Regions from separate parts of the Ruania alkalisoli genome, predicted to be linked through region 2. Evidence: riboswitches for the same ligand, from Rfam matches in the RefSeq annotation. Region 2 holds a riboswitch; the other holds the start of a gene.
What was found. A riboswitch is a leader RNA that binds a small molecule or an ion and turns the genes downstream of it on or off. The one in region 2 is predicted to bind thiamine pyrophosphate.
Positions count from the first base shown of each region.

Region 1: it holds a riboswitch for thiamine pyrophosphate, as region 2 does, so the genes downstream of both, IM660_RS04280 (YkoF family thiamine/hydroxymethylpyrimidine-binding protein) here and IM660_RS17555 (thiamine ABC transporter substrate-binding protein) in region 2, are expected to answer to the same signal.

Region 1 covers NZ_CP063169.1:1,009,267-1,017,470, forward strand. The annotation lists gene IM660_RS04250 (NAD(P)-dependent oxidoreductase) at 1-422, opposite strand, end outside; gene IM660_RS04255 (hypothetical protein) at 419-655, opposite strand; gene IM660_RS04260 (NCS2 family permease) at 754-2,232, shown strand; gene IM660_RS04265 (HNH endonuclease signature motif containing protein) at 2,399-4,006, shown strand; gene IM660_RS04270 (MarR family winged helix-turn-helix transcriptional regulator) at 4,088-4,543, shown strand; gene IM660_RS04275 (MFS transporter) at 4,540-6,063, shown strand; TPP riboswitch at 6,147-6,260, shown strand; gene IM660_RS04280 (YkoF family thiamine/hydroxymethylpyrimidine-binding protein) at 6,331-6,987, shown strand; gene IM660_RS04285 (ECF transporter S component) at 7,071-7,715, shown strand; gene IM660_RS04290 (ABC transporter ATP-binding protein) at 7,719-8,204, shown strand, end outside.
Region 2 covers NZ_CP063169.1:3,937,145-3,945,348, reverse strand. The annotation lists gene IM660_RS17590 (Na+/H+ antiporter subunit A) at 1-1,600, shown strand, start outside; gene IM660_RS17585 (Na(+)/H(+) antiporter subunit C) at 1,600-2,142, shown strand; gene IM660_RS17580 (Na+/H+ antiporter subunit D) at 2,139-3,677, shown strand; gene IM660_RS17575 (Na+/H+ antiporter subunit E) at 3,674-4,327, shown strand; gene IM660_RS17570 (MrpF/PhaF family protein) at 4,324-4,677, shown strand; gene mnhG (monovalent cation/H(+) antiporter subunit G) at 4,683-5,030, shown strand; gene IM660_RS17560 (DUF4235 domain-containing protein) at 5,049-5,306, opposite strand; TPP riboswitch at 5,415-5,518, shown strand; gene IM660_RS17555 (thiamine ABC transporter substrate-binding protein) at 5,547-6,701, shown strand; gene IM660_RS17550 (ABC transporter permease) at 6,920-8,204, shown strand, end outside.

The DNA of each region.
Region 1 (8,204 bases), 1.5 Mb from region 2:
AGGGTGCTCAGATGCTCAGGTGCCCCGAACGGCTGGTTGACGTCCTCCCACGCGCGCCATGTCGAGTCGGCCTGTGCGAGCACCGCCTTGTCGAGCCGGCGAGCGGCGGCCAGGAGCAGGGCGAGGGTGTGCTCGGCCACCGGCGCATCGTGCAGACCGCGACCCGAGCACAGGGTGATCGCAGGATCGAAACCTGCGGCCTCGACGGCGTCTGTGCCTGCCATGAGCGCCTGGATCCACACGAGATCCGGCAGTTCGCCGGGCAGTGCACGCAGCCGTTCTCCCGGGTTTCCCCAGACCACGATCGCCTCGGCGTCGCGGTGCTCGTCCGGGATGGGCGAGTGCACGTCGTAGACCACGGTTGTGACGCCGTCGGGAGCGTGGACCTGCAGCGGGATCGAACTCGGAACCAGCAGCTTCATTCAGACATTCCTTGATCGTCGATGAGGTGGACACGGTGCGCCCACCAGTACCCGGCCGCGCCCAGTGCGATCCCCGCGACGGCGACCCAGGCATAGCGGCCGTCGGGGGAGCGTTCGGCCAGGTGCATCACGCCGAGGGTGAGCAGAGCGATCAGCCACGCGGTGGTCCCGACGAGGAACAGCGCCTTCGCGTTCACCTTCGCCGGGACGAGCTCCTTCGGGGCTTCTGGCACAGGTCGATCCTAGTGGGTGTGGGGTCAGTGTGAGTGTGGGCGCGGGGTGGTGGACAGGGTGTTCTGCTCCGGCCAGGCTTCTGCCAGGATGACGGCACATGAGCACCTCTTCCACGAGAGCCGCGACGGCGACTGGCCTGCTGGACCGATTCTTCATGATCACCGCACGCGGTTCGACGCTCGGGCGGGAGATCCGAGGCGGACTGGTCACCTTTTTCGCGATGAGCTACATCATCGTCCTGAATCCGCTGATCATCGGTACCGTCGCCGATGGTTCCGGCTCGTTCATCGGAGGGGACGAAGGACTCGCCGTGGCACGGGTGGCGGCTGCCACGGCGCTCGTCGCCGGAGTCATGAGCATCCTCATGGGCTTGGTGGCGAACTTCCCGCTCGCGCTGGCGGCCGGGCTGGGCCTGAATGCCGTGGTGGCGTTCTCGATCGCGGTCCTGCCGGAGATGACCTGGGCAGATGCGATGGGGCTGGTGGTGATCGAAGGGTTGATCATCCTGGTGCTCGTGCTGACCGGCTTCCGCGAGGCGGTCTTCCGGGCGGTGCCGAAGGAGCTGCGCACGGCGATCAGCGTGGGGATCGGGCTGTTCATCGCCTTCATCGGGTTGGTGGACGCCGGCATCGTGCGCATCCCGGTCTCGCTCGCCACCCCCGTGGAGATGGGCGTGGCGGGCTCGCTCGCGGGCTGGCCCGCGCTGGTGTTCGTGGTGGGACTGCTGCTCGCGATCGTGCTGCACTTACGCAAGGTGCGCGGTGCGCTGTTGATCGCGATCATTGCCGGGACCGTGCTGGCCGTGGTGATCGAGGCGATCGCGCATGTGGGTGGATCGGTGAACGCGGACGGTTCACCCAACTCCACCGGATGGCGGCTGAACAGCCCGGAGCTGCCGGATACCTGGGTGCGCCTGCCTGACTTCTCCCTGCTGGGTCAGTTCTCCCTCCTCGGGTCCTTCGAGAAGATCAGCGCTGTCACTGTGGTGCTGCTGGTGTTCTCGCTCCTGCTGGCCGACTTCTTCGACACCATGGGCACGATGGTGGCCGTGGGGAGTGAGGGCAAACTGCTCGACTCCGACGGGCACCCGTACGGAACCCGGCGGATCCTGGTGGTGGACTCCCTGGCGGCCGTGGCCGGTGGGGCAGGGTCGGTCTCGTCCAACACCTCCTACATCGAGTCGGCCGCGGGTGTGGGTGATGGGGCCCGCACCGGGTTGGCGTCAGTGGTGACCGGGCTTGCCTTCCTGCTGGCGACGTTCCTGGCTCCGGTGGTGGACATGGTGCCGTATGAGGCCGCTACTCCTGCGCTGGTGGTGGTCGGGTTCCTGATGATGACGCAGGTGAGCGGGATTGACTGGAAGAACGCCGAAGTGTCGATCCCGGCGTTCCTGACGATCGTGCTGATGCCGTTCACCTACTCGATCACGGCGGGTATGGGCGCTGGTTTCATCGCCTATGTGGTGATCAAGGTGGCGCTCGGGAAGGCGCGTGCGGTGCACCCGCTGATGTGGGTGACGGCGGTGCTGTTCATCCTCTACTTCGTGCGGGGGCCGTTGCAGTCGCTGGCTGGCTGAGTGGGCTGCTCTGTTCGGCTGGGTCGCGGGCTGAGTCGCAGGTTCAGGCAGGTTCGGGTACGGGCGCAAGGGGAGTGGCACACCGTCGCGAGCGGGTGTGGCCATGTCGTCGAACGAACCGGATCTGGGGTTGCCAGGTGAGAGGCGTTCGCTTAGAATGGAACGCATGTTCGACGATGCGAGGTGGGTGGGGCGCGTGAATGACGCTGCGTCCGACTCTGCGCTGGTAGCCGGGTGTGTTCAGCTCCTCGTCGAGCACCAGCAGTTGTCGCTCGCCGAGCAGCTCGCGGTCCAGCTTCCCGGCGGTGCGCTGCTGGACAGGTTGGATCTTCTCGACCTGGAAGCAGTCGACGAGGCGACATTGGTGGAGGTCGTGGCCGCAGCGCGCCGGGTCGAGGCCCGTGTGCAGGAGGTCGCGTTGCATGCTGCCGCGGAGTTGGCGCAGCGGCCGGCGATGAATCCCGAGGATCTGGCCGGCCATACCGAGGGTCCGAGCGACGTGACGGGGGACGAGCTCGCACTCCGGCTGTGTGGCACCAAGCGGGAGGGTCGCAAGCTGGTCCAGCGCGGCCGGTCGTTGCTGCGCACCCTGGAGCGGACGGGCGAAGCGCTGAAGTTCGGCTGGATCGACCTCCCGCGGGCTGCGGTGATCGCCGATGGGCTCGAGGGGGTCTCGTGGCAGGTGGCGATGGCCGTCGAGGAGGCCGTGATCGAGCGAGCCCCGCGTCGCACGGTGGCCCAGTTGCGTTCTGACGTGGCGAAAGCGCTGATCGCGGTCGATCCGGCCGAGGCTGAGGTTCGTGCGCAGGCGCGGCGTTCCGATCGGCACGTCAGTAGGCCACAGGCTCTTCCCGACGGCGTCGCCTCCCTGCGCGTGGAGGGCCCGGCCGCCGAGGTGCTCGCCTTGGACGTTGCCCTGGAGTCGACGGCTCGGTCAGCGAAAGCGCAAGGGGATCCGCGGACACTGGATCAGCTGCGCTTCGACGCGCTGACTGGACTCGGCTCGCGTGCCCTGGCCTCCGGGGTCTTCGGGGTTGATGGTGCCTGTGATGCAGTGCGAGTTGATGGACGAACCGCTGCGGGTGGCGCACCTGCCGGGCATGCTGATCGGAGCCTGGCGGGGACTGGTGTGCGTGATGGTGGTGCGGCGCTCGGAGTGGTCGGCGGACGGCGCCCGGAGATCCAGGTGGTCGTCACGCTCGAGCACCTCCAGGGTGGCCTTGCCTGTGGCGGCGCCGATGCCGATGCCGCTGAGTGCTTGTGCGCGGGCGCTCCCTGTGCCTGTGGCGGCGACGTGAACTCGATCCGGCTCGACGATGTCCCCATGCTCTCGGGCTACGGGCCCATCACCCCGACCGCGGCGCGAGCGATCGCGGCCGGCGGCATCTGGCGACGACTCGTCACCGACCCCGTCAGTCGAACGGTCGTCGATGTCGGGAGCGCCCGGTATCGACCGCCCGCGGGGATGGCGGAACTGGTCCGGGCGCGGGACGGCACATGTGTTCGGCCCGGATGTGGCCATCAGGCGCGATTCTGCCAGCTCGACCATACGGTGCCCTTCGACGCCGGTGGTCCCACTAGTGTGGCCAACCTCGGTCCACTCTGCGTGCGCGACCACCTCATCAAGACTCACGGCGACTTCACCGTGACGCAGCCGGAACCAGGCCTGTTCGAGTGGGTCACGCCGACCGGGCATCGGTACCGGCGAGAGCGCGAGGGCACCACCATCCCGGTGGGGATCGTGAAGCAGTCCGGTGACGATCCGCCGTTCTGAGACTCTCTGCGGATGAACGGGTGCGCGCCGTAGCGCCAGGTCTTTACTTAGCAAAAGTAACGAGTTATAGTAGGTGCCGCAATGGGAACTGAGCGTGCACCAGAGAGCGCCTGTGCGCCACGACCGCCGGGTGGCCTCGCCTCCCGGCTCCGGACGACGTTGCTGCGGACCTCGCGCAAGTTGCGGGCGGAGCACGCCGGGGATCTCAGTGAGGCCCAACGGGCAGTGCTGGGCGGTGTGGTCACGAACGGTCCCTTCACCCCCGGGGAGCTGGCGGCGCGAGAGCACGTCCAGCCTCCCTCGATGACCAGGATGATCCGCGGACTTGAGGAGTCGGGACTCCTGGCCCGCACGGCCCACCCCACCGATCGCCGCCAGGTGCTCGTGACCGCGACGGACGCCGGACGCGCCTACATCAAGGAGACCCGGCGCCGTCGGGACGAGTGGCTCTCGCGGCGGCTCGCCGCCCTGACGCCCGCGGAACGCCAGACCCTGTCCGATGCCGAAGAGATCCTGAGGAGGATCACCACCCAGTGAGCAGAATGTTCGCCTCGTTGCGCCTGTACAACTACCGACTCTGGTTCGCAGGCGCCCTCGTGGCGAACGTTGGCACCTGGATGCAGCGCATCGCACAGGACTGGCTCGTCCTCACCGAGCTCTCCGACAACTCCGGTATCGCCGTCGGCATCGTCACCGGACTGCAGTTCGTACCCGCAGTGCTTCTGACCCCCTACGCCGGGGTGCTGGCCGACCGCCTCGACAAGCGCAAGCTGCTGCTGGCCACGCAAGGAGCGATGGGACTGCTCGCCGCCGCGCTCGGCCTTCTGGTGCTGCTCGGTCAGGCCGAACTGTGGCACGTGTACGTCTTCGCACTGTTGCTCGGCATCGCCAGTGCCTTCGATGTGCCCGCCCGGCAGACATTCGTCGCTGAGCTGGTGCCCGCGTCGGGGCTTCCCAACGCGGTGGCCCTGAACAGCGCCTCGTTCAACGCTGCCCGGATGATCGGCCCGGCAGTCGCCGGTCTGCTGATCGCTGTGGTGGGGCCAGGCTGGGTCTTCCTCATCAACGCGGTCTCCTTCGCGGCGACCATCGCCGCGATGCTCGTGATGCGCACGAGTGAACTCCGTCAGGTGCCCCGCACCCCGCGGGCCAAGGGACAGCTGCGCGCAGGGGTCGCCTACGTGCGCCACCGCAGCGACATCGTTCTCATCATGATCGTCGTGTTCGTGGTGGGCGGCATCGGCCTGAACTTCCAGCTCACGTCCGCCGTGATGGCGAAGGTGGAGTTCGGCCGTGATGCGGGCGAGTACGGTCTGCTCGGATCCATCCTCGCCCTCGGCTCTCTCGCCGGCGCCCTGGTGGCGGCTCGTCGCAAGCGCCCCCGCGTGCGCGTGGTGATCATGGCGGCCTTCGGATATGCGATCTCGGCGACTCTGCTCGCGCTCGCACCCACCTACGAGCTGTTCGCGCTCGCGTGCATCCCCGCCGGCTTCAGCTCGCTGACGATGCTCACCTCGGCGAACGCCGCGATCCAGGTCAGTACTGACCCCGCGTTCCGCGGTCGCGTCATGAGCCTCTACGTGGTGGTGCTCTTCGCCGGCAACCCGATCGGTTCACCCCTGGTCGGATGGATCGCTGACGCCTGGGGGCCGCGCTGGTCGATCGGGGTCGGCGCCATTGCCGCCTTCGTCGTGGCTGCCGGCGCCGCAGTGTGGGCGGGGCGCAAGTGGGAGGTCGAGGTGCGCTACCGGATCGGGAAGCGGCCGCACCTGCAGCTGACCAATGCCGGCGAGCGGTCCAGTGCGAGAAGGCAGTCCCAGCCCGCCCACCCGTCCCAGCCCGTCCAGCCAGTCGAGTCAGAGCCTGTGACCGCCGTAGCTGCAGCCAGTGCACCTGATCCGGTCACTCCCGAACGAGGCGCCCAGGAGGTGGGCACGCCTGAACGGGCAGCCGATTCCGCCGATCCCGCCGCACCTCCGGCGCGCGGGTCGGCAGGCCGAGCTGCGCGGCGCCGCCGTACACCGGCGAGGCTGACGGGCACCACTCCGCGCCACTGACGTGGTGCCGGCTCAGCCATGTCGCTGCTGGACCGACGCCGGGTGTGTCCGTGGTTGGTCGGTTGTGCACTAGGGTGGTCGGTGACAAGCCCCCGGGGAGCGCGTTGGCGCTGAGAGTGCGGTCGGTACACCGGCCGCAGACCCGAGGAACCTGACCCGGTTCGCACCGGCGTAGGGAGTTGGGCACACAGATGGAGTATCGGCGTCGCCATGCGCGGGTACTCACGCTGTCGCGTCCTCGGGGGTCCATCCACGAGGAGGACCCACATGTCCCACACGAGTACACCTCCGGCCCCGGCAGCGGCGGCAGTGGCCGCGCCAAGCCCGGACGCCTACGGCATCGGCGCCCGCTTCTCGCTGCACCCGATGACCGACTCCTTCATCGACGTCATCCTCGGCGCCTTGGATGCCGCCGACTCCACCGGCCTGACGATCAGCACCGACGACGTCTCCACCCACGTCCGCGGCCGCGAGGACCGCATCCTCGCCTACCTCACCGAGGCGATCGCGCATGCCGGCCGCTCGGGCGTGCACACGGTCGCCCACGTGCTCCTCTCCCGCGGGTGCCCCGGGGAGGTGGCCTGCGAGATCGCCGACGGCGGAGCGTACGCCCCGCAGGTGCCTCAGATCCTGCGCAATGTGCCCGCCACGGGTATCCACGCCAGCGCCCACTGGGCGCTCTACCCGCTGGACGACGAGGGCACAGATCATATGGCCGGGATCTACGCCGCGATCGATCACGCCAAGCAGCTGGGCGTCTTCACCGGCTCCGAGCATTACGTGACCCGCCTGGACGGTGACCTTGCCGACGTCCTGGGCGCCGTCGTCGCCGGCTGGCTCCTGGTGGGCACCGACGTGCGGCACGTGACCACGCACGTGACCGTCTCGCTGAACTCCCCGAGCGGCCAGGCAGGTGCCCGATGAGCGCGAGGAGCCCCCACGGAGTCGGTCCGAGGGACGAGGGTCGGCGGAGTGAGGCACCGCAGGGCTCAGACCAGAAGGCGCCGATGAGCGCGAAGACCCCCCGACGGCGTCCGGTCACCTTGCACGATCTCGTCCTGCTGGCGGTGTTGGCGGTGGTGTTCGGATTCCTCTACTGGGCTCTGGTGCAGGTGTGGGGCTGGATGCAGGTGGCCATGGGCCCGCTCGGTGACCTGGCGCAGAATGTTCTCGTCGGCGGCTGGATGGTGGTGGCCCCGCTCGCCTTGTACATCGTGCGCAAGCCCGGGGCCGGGATCGTGGTGGAGATCGTCGCCTCGATCGTGGAGGTCGTCTTCCTCGCCTCCCCGGTCGGGCCGATGCTGATCTTGGTCGGTCTCATCCAGGGCGCCGGTGCTGAGGTGGCGTTCACAGCCACCCGCTACCGGCGGTACGGCTGGTGGGTGTTCGTGGCTTCCGGTATCACGGCGGCGCTCGCGAACCTGGCGCTCGGGATGGTCCGGTTCGGATGGATGGGGCAGGACTTCTTCGCCCTGCGCGTCGGCTTCCAGTTCGCCTCCGGGATCATCCTGTGCGGTCTGCTCGCCAAGGTCATCGGCGATGCGTTGCTGCGCACCGGGGTGCTTGACAACTACGCCATCGGGCGTGCGGCTCGGGAATCAGAGCGTGCGACCAGCCCCTCCGGCTCTGCCGGCACCTCCGAGACCACCTGAGCCATGGTCCTTCAACTGCGTGAGGCGTCGGTGCGCTATCCCCGTGCCGATGCGCCGGTGCTGCACGGTGTCGATCTGGACCTGGCCGCTGGCGAGCGGTTGCTCGTCCTCGGCCGGTCCGGATCGGGCAAGAGCTCGCTACTACGCGCACTGGCCGGGGTCGTGCCCGGCACGATCGAGGCCGACGTCACCGGGAGCTGGCAGGTGTGCGGTCAGGACCCGCGCACCACGCCGGTTCCCGAGCTGGCCCGTCACGTGGCCACCCTCACACAGGATCCGGCCGACCAGCTCTGCCTGCCTACTGTGGTGGACGAGGTGGGCTTCGCGCTCGAGAACCGGGCGGTACCGCCCGGGGAGATCGGTCCGCGAGTCGAGGCGGCGCTCGCAGCGGTGGGCGCCGGGCACCTCGCCGGTCGCCGCACCAGTGAGCTCTCGGGAGGTGAGGGTCAACGGGTCGCGCTCGCGGCGGCCCTCGTCGCCCGCCCGGAG
Region 2 (8,204 bases):
GGGCCTCGGCGCCGGGCTGCTCCCAGGGCTGGGGGAGGGGTTGTTCGAACGGTACGCGGCCACCTACCCGGCCGGGGAGCCGGGGCACTTGACCCTCTGGGGCGGCATCGGACCGGCGCTGGCGCTGACCGTGGTGATCGTCGCCGTCGGGCTCGGGCTTTTCGCATTGCGTGGGCTGGTGGAACGCGCGCAGGATGCGGTAATTCTCGGCCCGGATGCGGACCGTGGGTATCGCACCCTGATGCGGCGCCTGGACCGGGCGGCCGTGGCCGTCACCTCCGCCACGCAGCGTGGATCCCTGCCCGGCTATCTCGGGATCATCCTGGTGGTGACCGTGGTGTCGGCGGCGATCGCGCTGGGGAGCTCGGGGGTGCAGATCGGCCAGGTGCGGCTCTTCGACAGCCCCGCCCAGCTGCTGGTCGCGGGGATCATCGTGATCGGCGCGATCCTGACGGCGCAGGCCCGGCGGCGGCTCAAGGCCGTGGTGCTGCTCGGCGTGACCGGGTACGGCGTGGTGGTGCTGTTCGCCCTGCACGGTGCCCCCGACCTCGCTCTCACGCAGGCACTGGTGGAGACCATCGCACTGGTGGTGTTCATCCTCGTGCTGCGGCGGCTTCCGGCGTACTTCTCCAACCGGCCGCTCAAATCCAGCCGGTGGTGGCGGGCGGCACTGGGTGCACTCGTGGGTGTGCTGGCGATGGCGCTCGCCCTGATCGTTCCGGCGGCACGGGTGGCCGACCCGGTCTCGGTGCTCTTCCCGACGGAGGCGTACGAGTACGGATACGGCAAGAACATCGTGAATGTCACGCTCGTCGACATCCGCGCCTGGGACACGATGGGTGAGATTGCCGTACTCCTGGTGGCGGCAACCGGTGTGGCCTCGCTGGTGTTCGCCCGCACTCGTACCCGGACCGGACGGGTGGAGCGGATGAGAGACCGGCGCAGTGGCGATGCGCAGGTGTGGCCGAGCGAGTTGGAAGACCCGGCCACCAGACTGCGCCCGGCCCAGGGCACCGCAACCGCCCCTCGCCGGGCGCGGTCTTGGCTGACCGGTCCCGGCGCCCTCGCCCCGAACCGGCGGTCGGTGATCTTCGAGGTGGCGACACGGCTGCTGTTCCACACCATGCTCGTGTTCGCGCTGTTCCTGCTGTTCTCCGGCCACAATGCACCTGGCGGTGGCTTCGTCGCGGGCTTGATCGTCGGAATCGCGCTCACCGTCCGTTACCTCGCCGGCGGGCGGTACGAGCTCGGGGAGGCGGCGCCCATCCTGCCGGGTGCGCTGCTGGGCACCGGGCTGTTCCTCTCTGCCGGTGCGGGTGCGGTCCCGTTGTTCTTCGGGGGTGTGGTGCTGCAGTCGGTGAAGATCGACGTCGACCTCGGAATCCTCGGCGAGATGCACCTGGTCACCTCACTGTTCTTCGACATCGGCGTGTTCCTCGTGGTGGTGGGACTGATGCTGGACGTGTTGCGCACGCTCGGCGCCGAGATCGACCGGCAGGGTGAGGCCACGGGCACAGCCTCACCGGACATCGCCCACGACTCCCCGCGCAGCAGTGCCGACGACAGCCGCCCGCTCGTGGGCGCTGGAGGTGAGCACTGATGGGCGTGGAGATGAGCCCGAGCCTGGCGCTGGTGCTCGCCGTCGGGGTCCTGGTGGGCTCGGGTGTGTACCTGCTGCTCGAACGCAGTCTCTCCCGGGTGATCATCGGGATCACGCTGATCAGCAACGGGGTCAACCTGCTCTTCCTCATCGCAGGCGGAGCGGCAGGAGGGCCGCCGCTGGTCGGGACCACTGAGCCGGACCAGATGGCCGACCCCCTGCCGCAGGCGATGGTGCTGACAGCGATCGTCATCAATCTGGGGATCACCGCCTTCGTGCTGGCGATGGCCTATCGCTCCTGGCAGCTGCACGGTCACGACGAAGTCCAGGACGACCTCGAAGACCGCAGGATCGCCCGCCGCGCCGCCCGGCACGAGGAAGACTCCCGAGCCGACGACGTCGGCACCGACCTCGCCACCGAGGCCGCTGAAGCCCGCGACGAGACCGAGGAGGAGCACTCGCTGGAGACCGCTCATCATGGACCTCGGCTGGGGGCCGACGACCACGAGGCCGAGCAGCGCGACCGGGGTGAGAGCACATGACCTGGCTCGTCGCGCTCCCCGTGGTGATCCCCCTTGTCGCTGCCGGGTTGGCTCTCGCCCTCGCGAAGCACTCCCGCGTCCAGGGTGTGATCTCCGTGGTGGCGCTCACCGCCGTGCTGATCGTGGCGGTCGCGTTGATCTTCGTCACCCACACCGTGGGGCCGCAGGTGGTGAACGTCGGTGGCTGGGCAGCGCCGGTCGGGATCGCGGTGGTCACCGACAGGCTCTCGGCGTTGATGCTCGTGGTCTCGGCCGTCGTGCTGCTCGGAGTGCTGCTGTACTCCCTGGCACAGGGCCTCGCCGATGGCCCCAAGGGTGCGCCCGTGGCGATCTACCACCCCACCTATCTGGTGCTCGCAGCCGGGGTGGCGATGGCGTTCACCTCCGGCGACCTGTTCAACCTCTACGTCGGGTTCGAGATCCTGCTCGCCGCCAGCTTCGTGCTGCTCACCCTCGGTGGCACCGGTGAACGCATCCGGGCCGGCGCCATCTACGTCGTCGTCTCGCTGCTCTCCTCACTGCTGTTCCTGATCTCGATCGCACTGCTGTACGGGGCCACCGGAACTCTCAACCTGGCCCAGCTGGCCGACCGCATCGACGCCCTGGATCCCGGTCTGCAGACCGTCCTGCAGATCATGCTGCTCATGGGCTTCGCCATCAAGGCTGCGATCTTCCCGCTCTCGGCCTGGCTGCCGGACTCCTACCCGACCGCACCGGCCCCGGTCACCGCCGTATTCGCCGGATTGCTGACCAAGGTCGGCGTCTACGCCATCATCCGCACCCAGACACTGCTGTTCACCGACGGCACCCTCGACACCGTGCTCATGCTGGCGGCGCTGCTGACCATGCTCGTCGGGATCGCGGGGGCCGTCGCGCAGGAGGACATCAAACGTCTGCTCTCCTTCACACTGGTCAGCCATATCGGCTTCATGATCTTCGGGATCTCGCTGGCCAGCGATGTCGGGCTCTCCGCAGCAATCTTCTACGTGGCCCACCACATCACCGTGCAGACCGCGCTGTTCCTCGTGTCCGGCCTGATCGAGCGGCGGGGTGGGACGACCTCGCTGGTGCGCCTGGGGAGCCTGGCGAAGGTGGCCCCCGCGCTGGGCGTGGTGTTCTTCGTCTCCGCCATGAACCTGGCGGGGATCCCGCCGATGAGCGGATTCCTCGGAAAGGCGGGTCTGCTCCAGGCGGGCCTCGCGGACGGGACGCCATTGGCTCTGGTGGGGGTCGCCGTCGGGCTGGCCACCTCCTTGCTGACGCTCTACGCGGTGGTGAAGGCGTGGAACAAGGCGTTCTGGCAAGAGGCGCCGGAGCCGCTGCCTGAGGCGAGCGTGCCGCGGGGAATGTTCGGGCCGACGGCCGTCCTGGCTGCGGTCGGTGTGGTGATCGCGCTGGTGGCGGGGCCGCTGTACTCCTACACCGACGCGGCCGCGCGGGACTTGCGCCTGCAGGATCCCTACATCTCCTCGGTCCTCGTGGACGACGGGCGTGGCGAGGGTCAATCCGCGGATGCTCAGGGAGGTGACTCATGAGCGGGCGTGGTCGCTGGGACTGGCTGCAACGGGTGCCGATGGCCGTGTGGATGACGGCCGTGTGGGTGCTGCTCTGGGGGCACCTGACGGTTGCCAACGTCCTCACCGGGGTGCTGGTGAGCGTCCTGCTGCTGTGGGTCTTCCCGATGCCGCGCGTCGGATTCGAGGGCAGGGTGTCGCTGATCGGGGTGCTGCTGCTGACCGGTCGGCTGCTGGTGGATGTGGTGCGTGCTTCGGTGTCGGTGGCGATCAGGGCGCTGCGGTGGCGGCAGACCCCGCACGGGGCCGTGATCCGGGTGCCGCTGCGTTCGGAATCGGATCTGTTCCTCACTCTGACTGCCGAGCTGACCACCCTGGTACCGGGGTCCTTCGTGGTGGAGGCGCACCGGTTCACCGGGACCTTGTACCTGCACGTGCTCGATGTGACCCGTCCGGGGGCGCTGGAGCGAGCGCGCCACGACGTCTTCGAGCAGGAGCGCCGGGTGATGTACGCCTTCGCCACCGACGCCGACATCGAGGCAGCTGGTTTCGAGCCCCGGCCGTGGCGGCTGCGCTCGCGTGGGAGTGGCCGGGGAACCCGTTCGACGCGGGAGCGGCACTCGTTCGAACGCGGGAAGGTGCTTCCGGGAGACGGCGAGGACGAGTCGTGAGTCCGGTGGTGATGGTGGTGTGTGCCGCGTTGCTGACTGCGGCTGCGGTGGTGACCCTGTACCGGGTGGAGAAGGGGCCGAGCATGCTCGATCGGGTGGTCGCCCTCGACGTGCTGGTCTCCACGCTGATCGGCTGCCTGGCGCTGGTCTCGCTGTGGTTCGGGCGGGAGGACCTGGTACTGGTGCTGATGGTGCTCGCGTTGGTCGGCTTCGTCGGGGCCGTGACACTTGCGCGGTTCGCGGCGTCGGAACCGGAAGAGGAACGCCGGATCCTGACCGAAGCCGAGGCTGCAGCAGCTGAGGCGGCCGAGCTCGAGGACGAGGAGTCGATGGGGGAGGACAGCCGGTGAACCCGATGATGATCGCCGCGTCGGTATGCCTGATCGCGGGCTGCCTGCTCACCCTCGTCGCCGCCATCGGCGTGGCGCGTTTCCCGGACATGCTGGCGCGGATGCATGCCGCCACCAAGCCGCAGGTGCTCGGTCTGATGCTGTTGATGGCCGGGCTGGCGTTCGGGCTCGGATCGAGTCAGCTCACCTGGAAGCTGGTGCTGGTGGTGGTCTTCCAGCTGCTGACGGCGCCGGTGGCCGCGCACATGGTGGGCCGTGCCGGGTATCGCACCGGGAAGGTGCGCTCGGACCTGCTGGTGCGAGATGAGCTCACCGAGGATTTGGAGCGGGCGCGCTCGCGAGAGGAGTCGTGAACGGGGCGTGCGCTGCGCCTACTTCTTCGGCGGCAGGTCTCCGCTATCGAGCCACTTCTTGGCGCCGCGAGTGGCGAAGGTTCGCGCGAACGTGACCACCGCACCGCTGACGGCAGCGAACACGACGAGCTCGCCGAGGCTGATCTCACCGTCATCGGCGTCACCAGTGGGCGGCTCGTGGCCGGTTGCGGCCTTCCACCCCATGGTGAGCAGCTTGTTCGCGGCGATACCGGCCGCGATGGCGGCCAGCGTGGTGACCAGCTTCGAGATGTTCATGCTCGGCTCCTGAGATCGGGTGCTGCCGGTCCAGCCTAGCCGCTCTCCGCCGTCCGGAGAGGGCGATGGCGGCGGCAGGGATGTGGCGCCCGGAGGTGTACTGTGAGCCCCACACGACAGGGGAGCGCCTCGGGCGCTGAGAGTGCGGACAGCCGCAGACCCTCGAACCTGCTCCGGTTAGCACCGGCGAAGGAAGTCGAGTTTCTCTCTTTACCCCTCCTTTGAACTGAGGAGGACATGATGACCACCATTCACAACGCCGAAGGCCAGCTTCTGCGGCATTCGGGCCCACCAGTGCCGCAGAACTCAGCGTTCGGCCGGAAGCGGGTTGGGCTCGCTGGGGGAGCCGGGTTCGTGGCGCTCGCCCTCGCCGGGTGCTCGGTGATCGGGACCGGTTCCGAGAACGACTCGGATTCCGGCACCTCTGACGGCGCAGGGTCGGGTGTGGTGCAGGTGGTCACCCATGACTCCTTCCACGTCTCGGAGGATCTGATCGCCGACTTCGAGGCCGAGTCCGGGTACACGGTGGAGCTGTCCGCTCCCGGTGACGGTGGCGCCCTGGTGAACCAGCTCATCCTCACCACCGACTCCCCGCTCGGGGATGTGGCCTACGGTGTGGACAACTCCTTCGCGAGCCGCGCCATCGACGCCAGGGTGTTCGAGCCGTACACCTCGCCGGCGCTCCCGGCGAGTGCCGAGCAGTACCTGGCCGGCGATTCCGACGCCCTCACCCCGATCGACATCGGGGACGTGTGCCTCAATGTCGACCACGGGTGGTTCGCCGAGGCGGGCATCCCCGAGCCGGAGTCCTTCGAGGATCTGCTCGATCCGCAGTATGAGGACCTGCTGGTCGTGACTAACCCGGCGACGTCGTCCCCCGGCCTGGCCTTCCTGCTCGCCACGGTCGGTGCGTTCGGTGAGGAGGGGTGGCTCGAGTACTGGGAGGGGCTGGCCGGCAACGGGCTGAAGGTGGTGGACGGATGGTCGGACGCCTACTCGGTCGACTTCTCCGGTTCCACCGGCGAGGGTGACCGGCCGATCGTGCTCTCTTACTCCACCTCTCCGGCCTTCGAGGTGGGCGAGGGAGAGAGCGAGGCGCCCACCGGTGCGTTGCTGGACACCTGCTTCCGGCAGATCGAGTACGCCGGGGTCATCTCCGGTGCGGCCAATCCCGAGGGCGCGCAGGCGTTCATCGACTTCCTGCTCTCCGACGAGGTGCAGGCCGACATCCCGGAGCAGATGTACGTCTACCCGGTCAGCGACCAGGTTGAGCTGCCGGAGTCCTGGACGCAGTTCGCCCCGCTCGCCGATGACCCGCACGAGGTGGCCCCGGCGGAGATCGACGCCCACCGTGACGAGTGGATCGAGGCATGGACGGCGACAGTCATCGGGTGACCCGGGCGCGATCCGGTCGGCCGGAAGCCGATGCCCCGGCCGTCCCGACGGGCCGCACCGCCCCTCCGCTCACCGGGGGTGAAGTTGACGTCGGTTATGGCGCCATAACCGACGTCAACTTCACCCCCGGTGGGGACGGCACGGGCGGCAGTGGCCACGCCGGAGGGCATGGTCGAGGCCGTGGCACCGGGCGACCGGGTCTCGGTCTTACCCGCACCCTGATATGGATCCTTGCTGCAGCGGTTCCGCTGACCTTCCTGGGGGTCTTCTTCGCCTACCCGGTCGCCTCCCTGATCGGCCGCGGCTTCGTTACGGACGGGATTCTCGATCTGGGTGGCTTCGGGGAGGTCTTCGCCCGGCCGCGGACCTGGCGGATCGTCCGCCTCACCCTCACCCAGGCCATACTCGGCACGACCGGAGCGGTCCTGCTCGGCATCCCCGGCGCCTACGTGCTTTACCGCTGCACTTTCCCCGGACAGCGCCTTGTCCGTGCGGTCGTGACCATCCCCTTCGTGCTGCCGACCGTGGTGGTGGGCGTGGCGTTCCGCACGCTGCTCGCCGACTCCGGCCCGCTCGGCTTCCTCGGCCTGGACGGCACGTTCACCGCGATCATCCTGGCGCTGGTGTTCTTCAACTACGCCGTGGTGGTCCGCACGGTCGGCGGGATGTGGGAACGGCTGGACCCCCGCACCGAGCAGGCCGCCCGTGCCCTGGGCGCGTCCCCGGCCCGGGCGTTCCTCACCGTCACCCTCCCGGCGCTCACTCCCGCGATCGCCTCGGCGGCCTCGGTCGTGTTCCTGTTCTGCGCCACCGCGTTCGGGGTGGTGCTCGTGCTCGGTGGCATCCAGTTCGGCACGATCGAGACCGAGATCTGGATCCAGACCACCCAGTTCCTCGACCTGCGCGCCGCCGCCGTGCTCTCGATGATGCAGCTGGTGGTGGTGGCCGGGTCGCTGGCTCTGTTCGCCCGCACCCGCGCCCGCCGCGAGCGCGCCCTCCGGCTGCAGCCGGCCCACCCGGCTTCACGGGCCCGAAATTCGGGGCAACCCGGCTTCAAGGGTCGAAAGTTCGGCCCCTGGAGGGCCGGAGCCGACCTCCTCCCGGCTGCGGTGACCGCCGCCGTGGTCGGCGTCCTGGTGCTGCTGCCCCTGGGGACTCTGCTGATCAGGTCGCTGCGCACGCCGTCGGGCTGGGGCCTGGGCAATTATGTGGCGCTGGGCACCACCGGTGGTGACAACGCACTCACGGTGACCGTATGGGAGGCGGCCGCGAACTCGCTGCGCATCGCCGTCGATGCCACGGTGCTGGCCGTGGTGATGGGTGTGCTGGTGGCCCTCGTGCTCTCGCGCCGCCCCCGGCACCCGGCCGCCCGCCAGGCGATCGGGTGGATGGATTCCCTCGTCATGCTCCCGCTCGGGGTATCGGCGGTGACCGTGGGCTTCGGCTTCCTCATCACCCTCGACGCCCCGCCACTGGACCTGCGCTCCTCCCCGGTGCTCATCC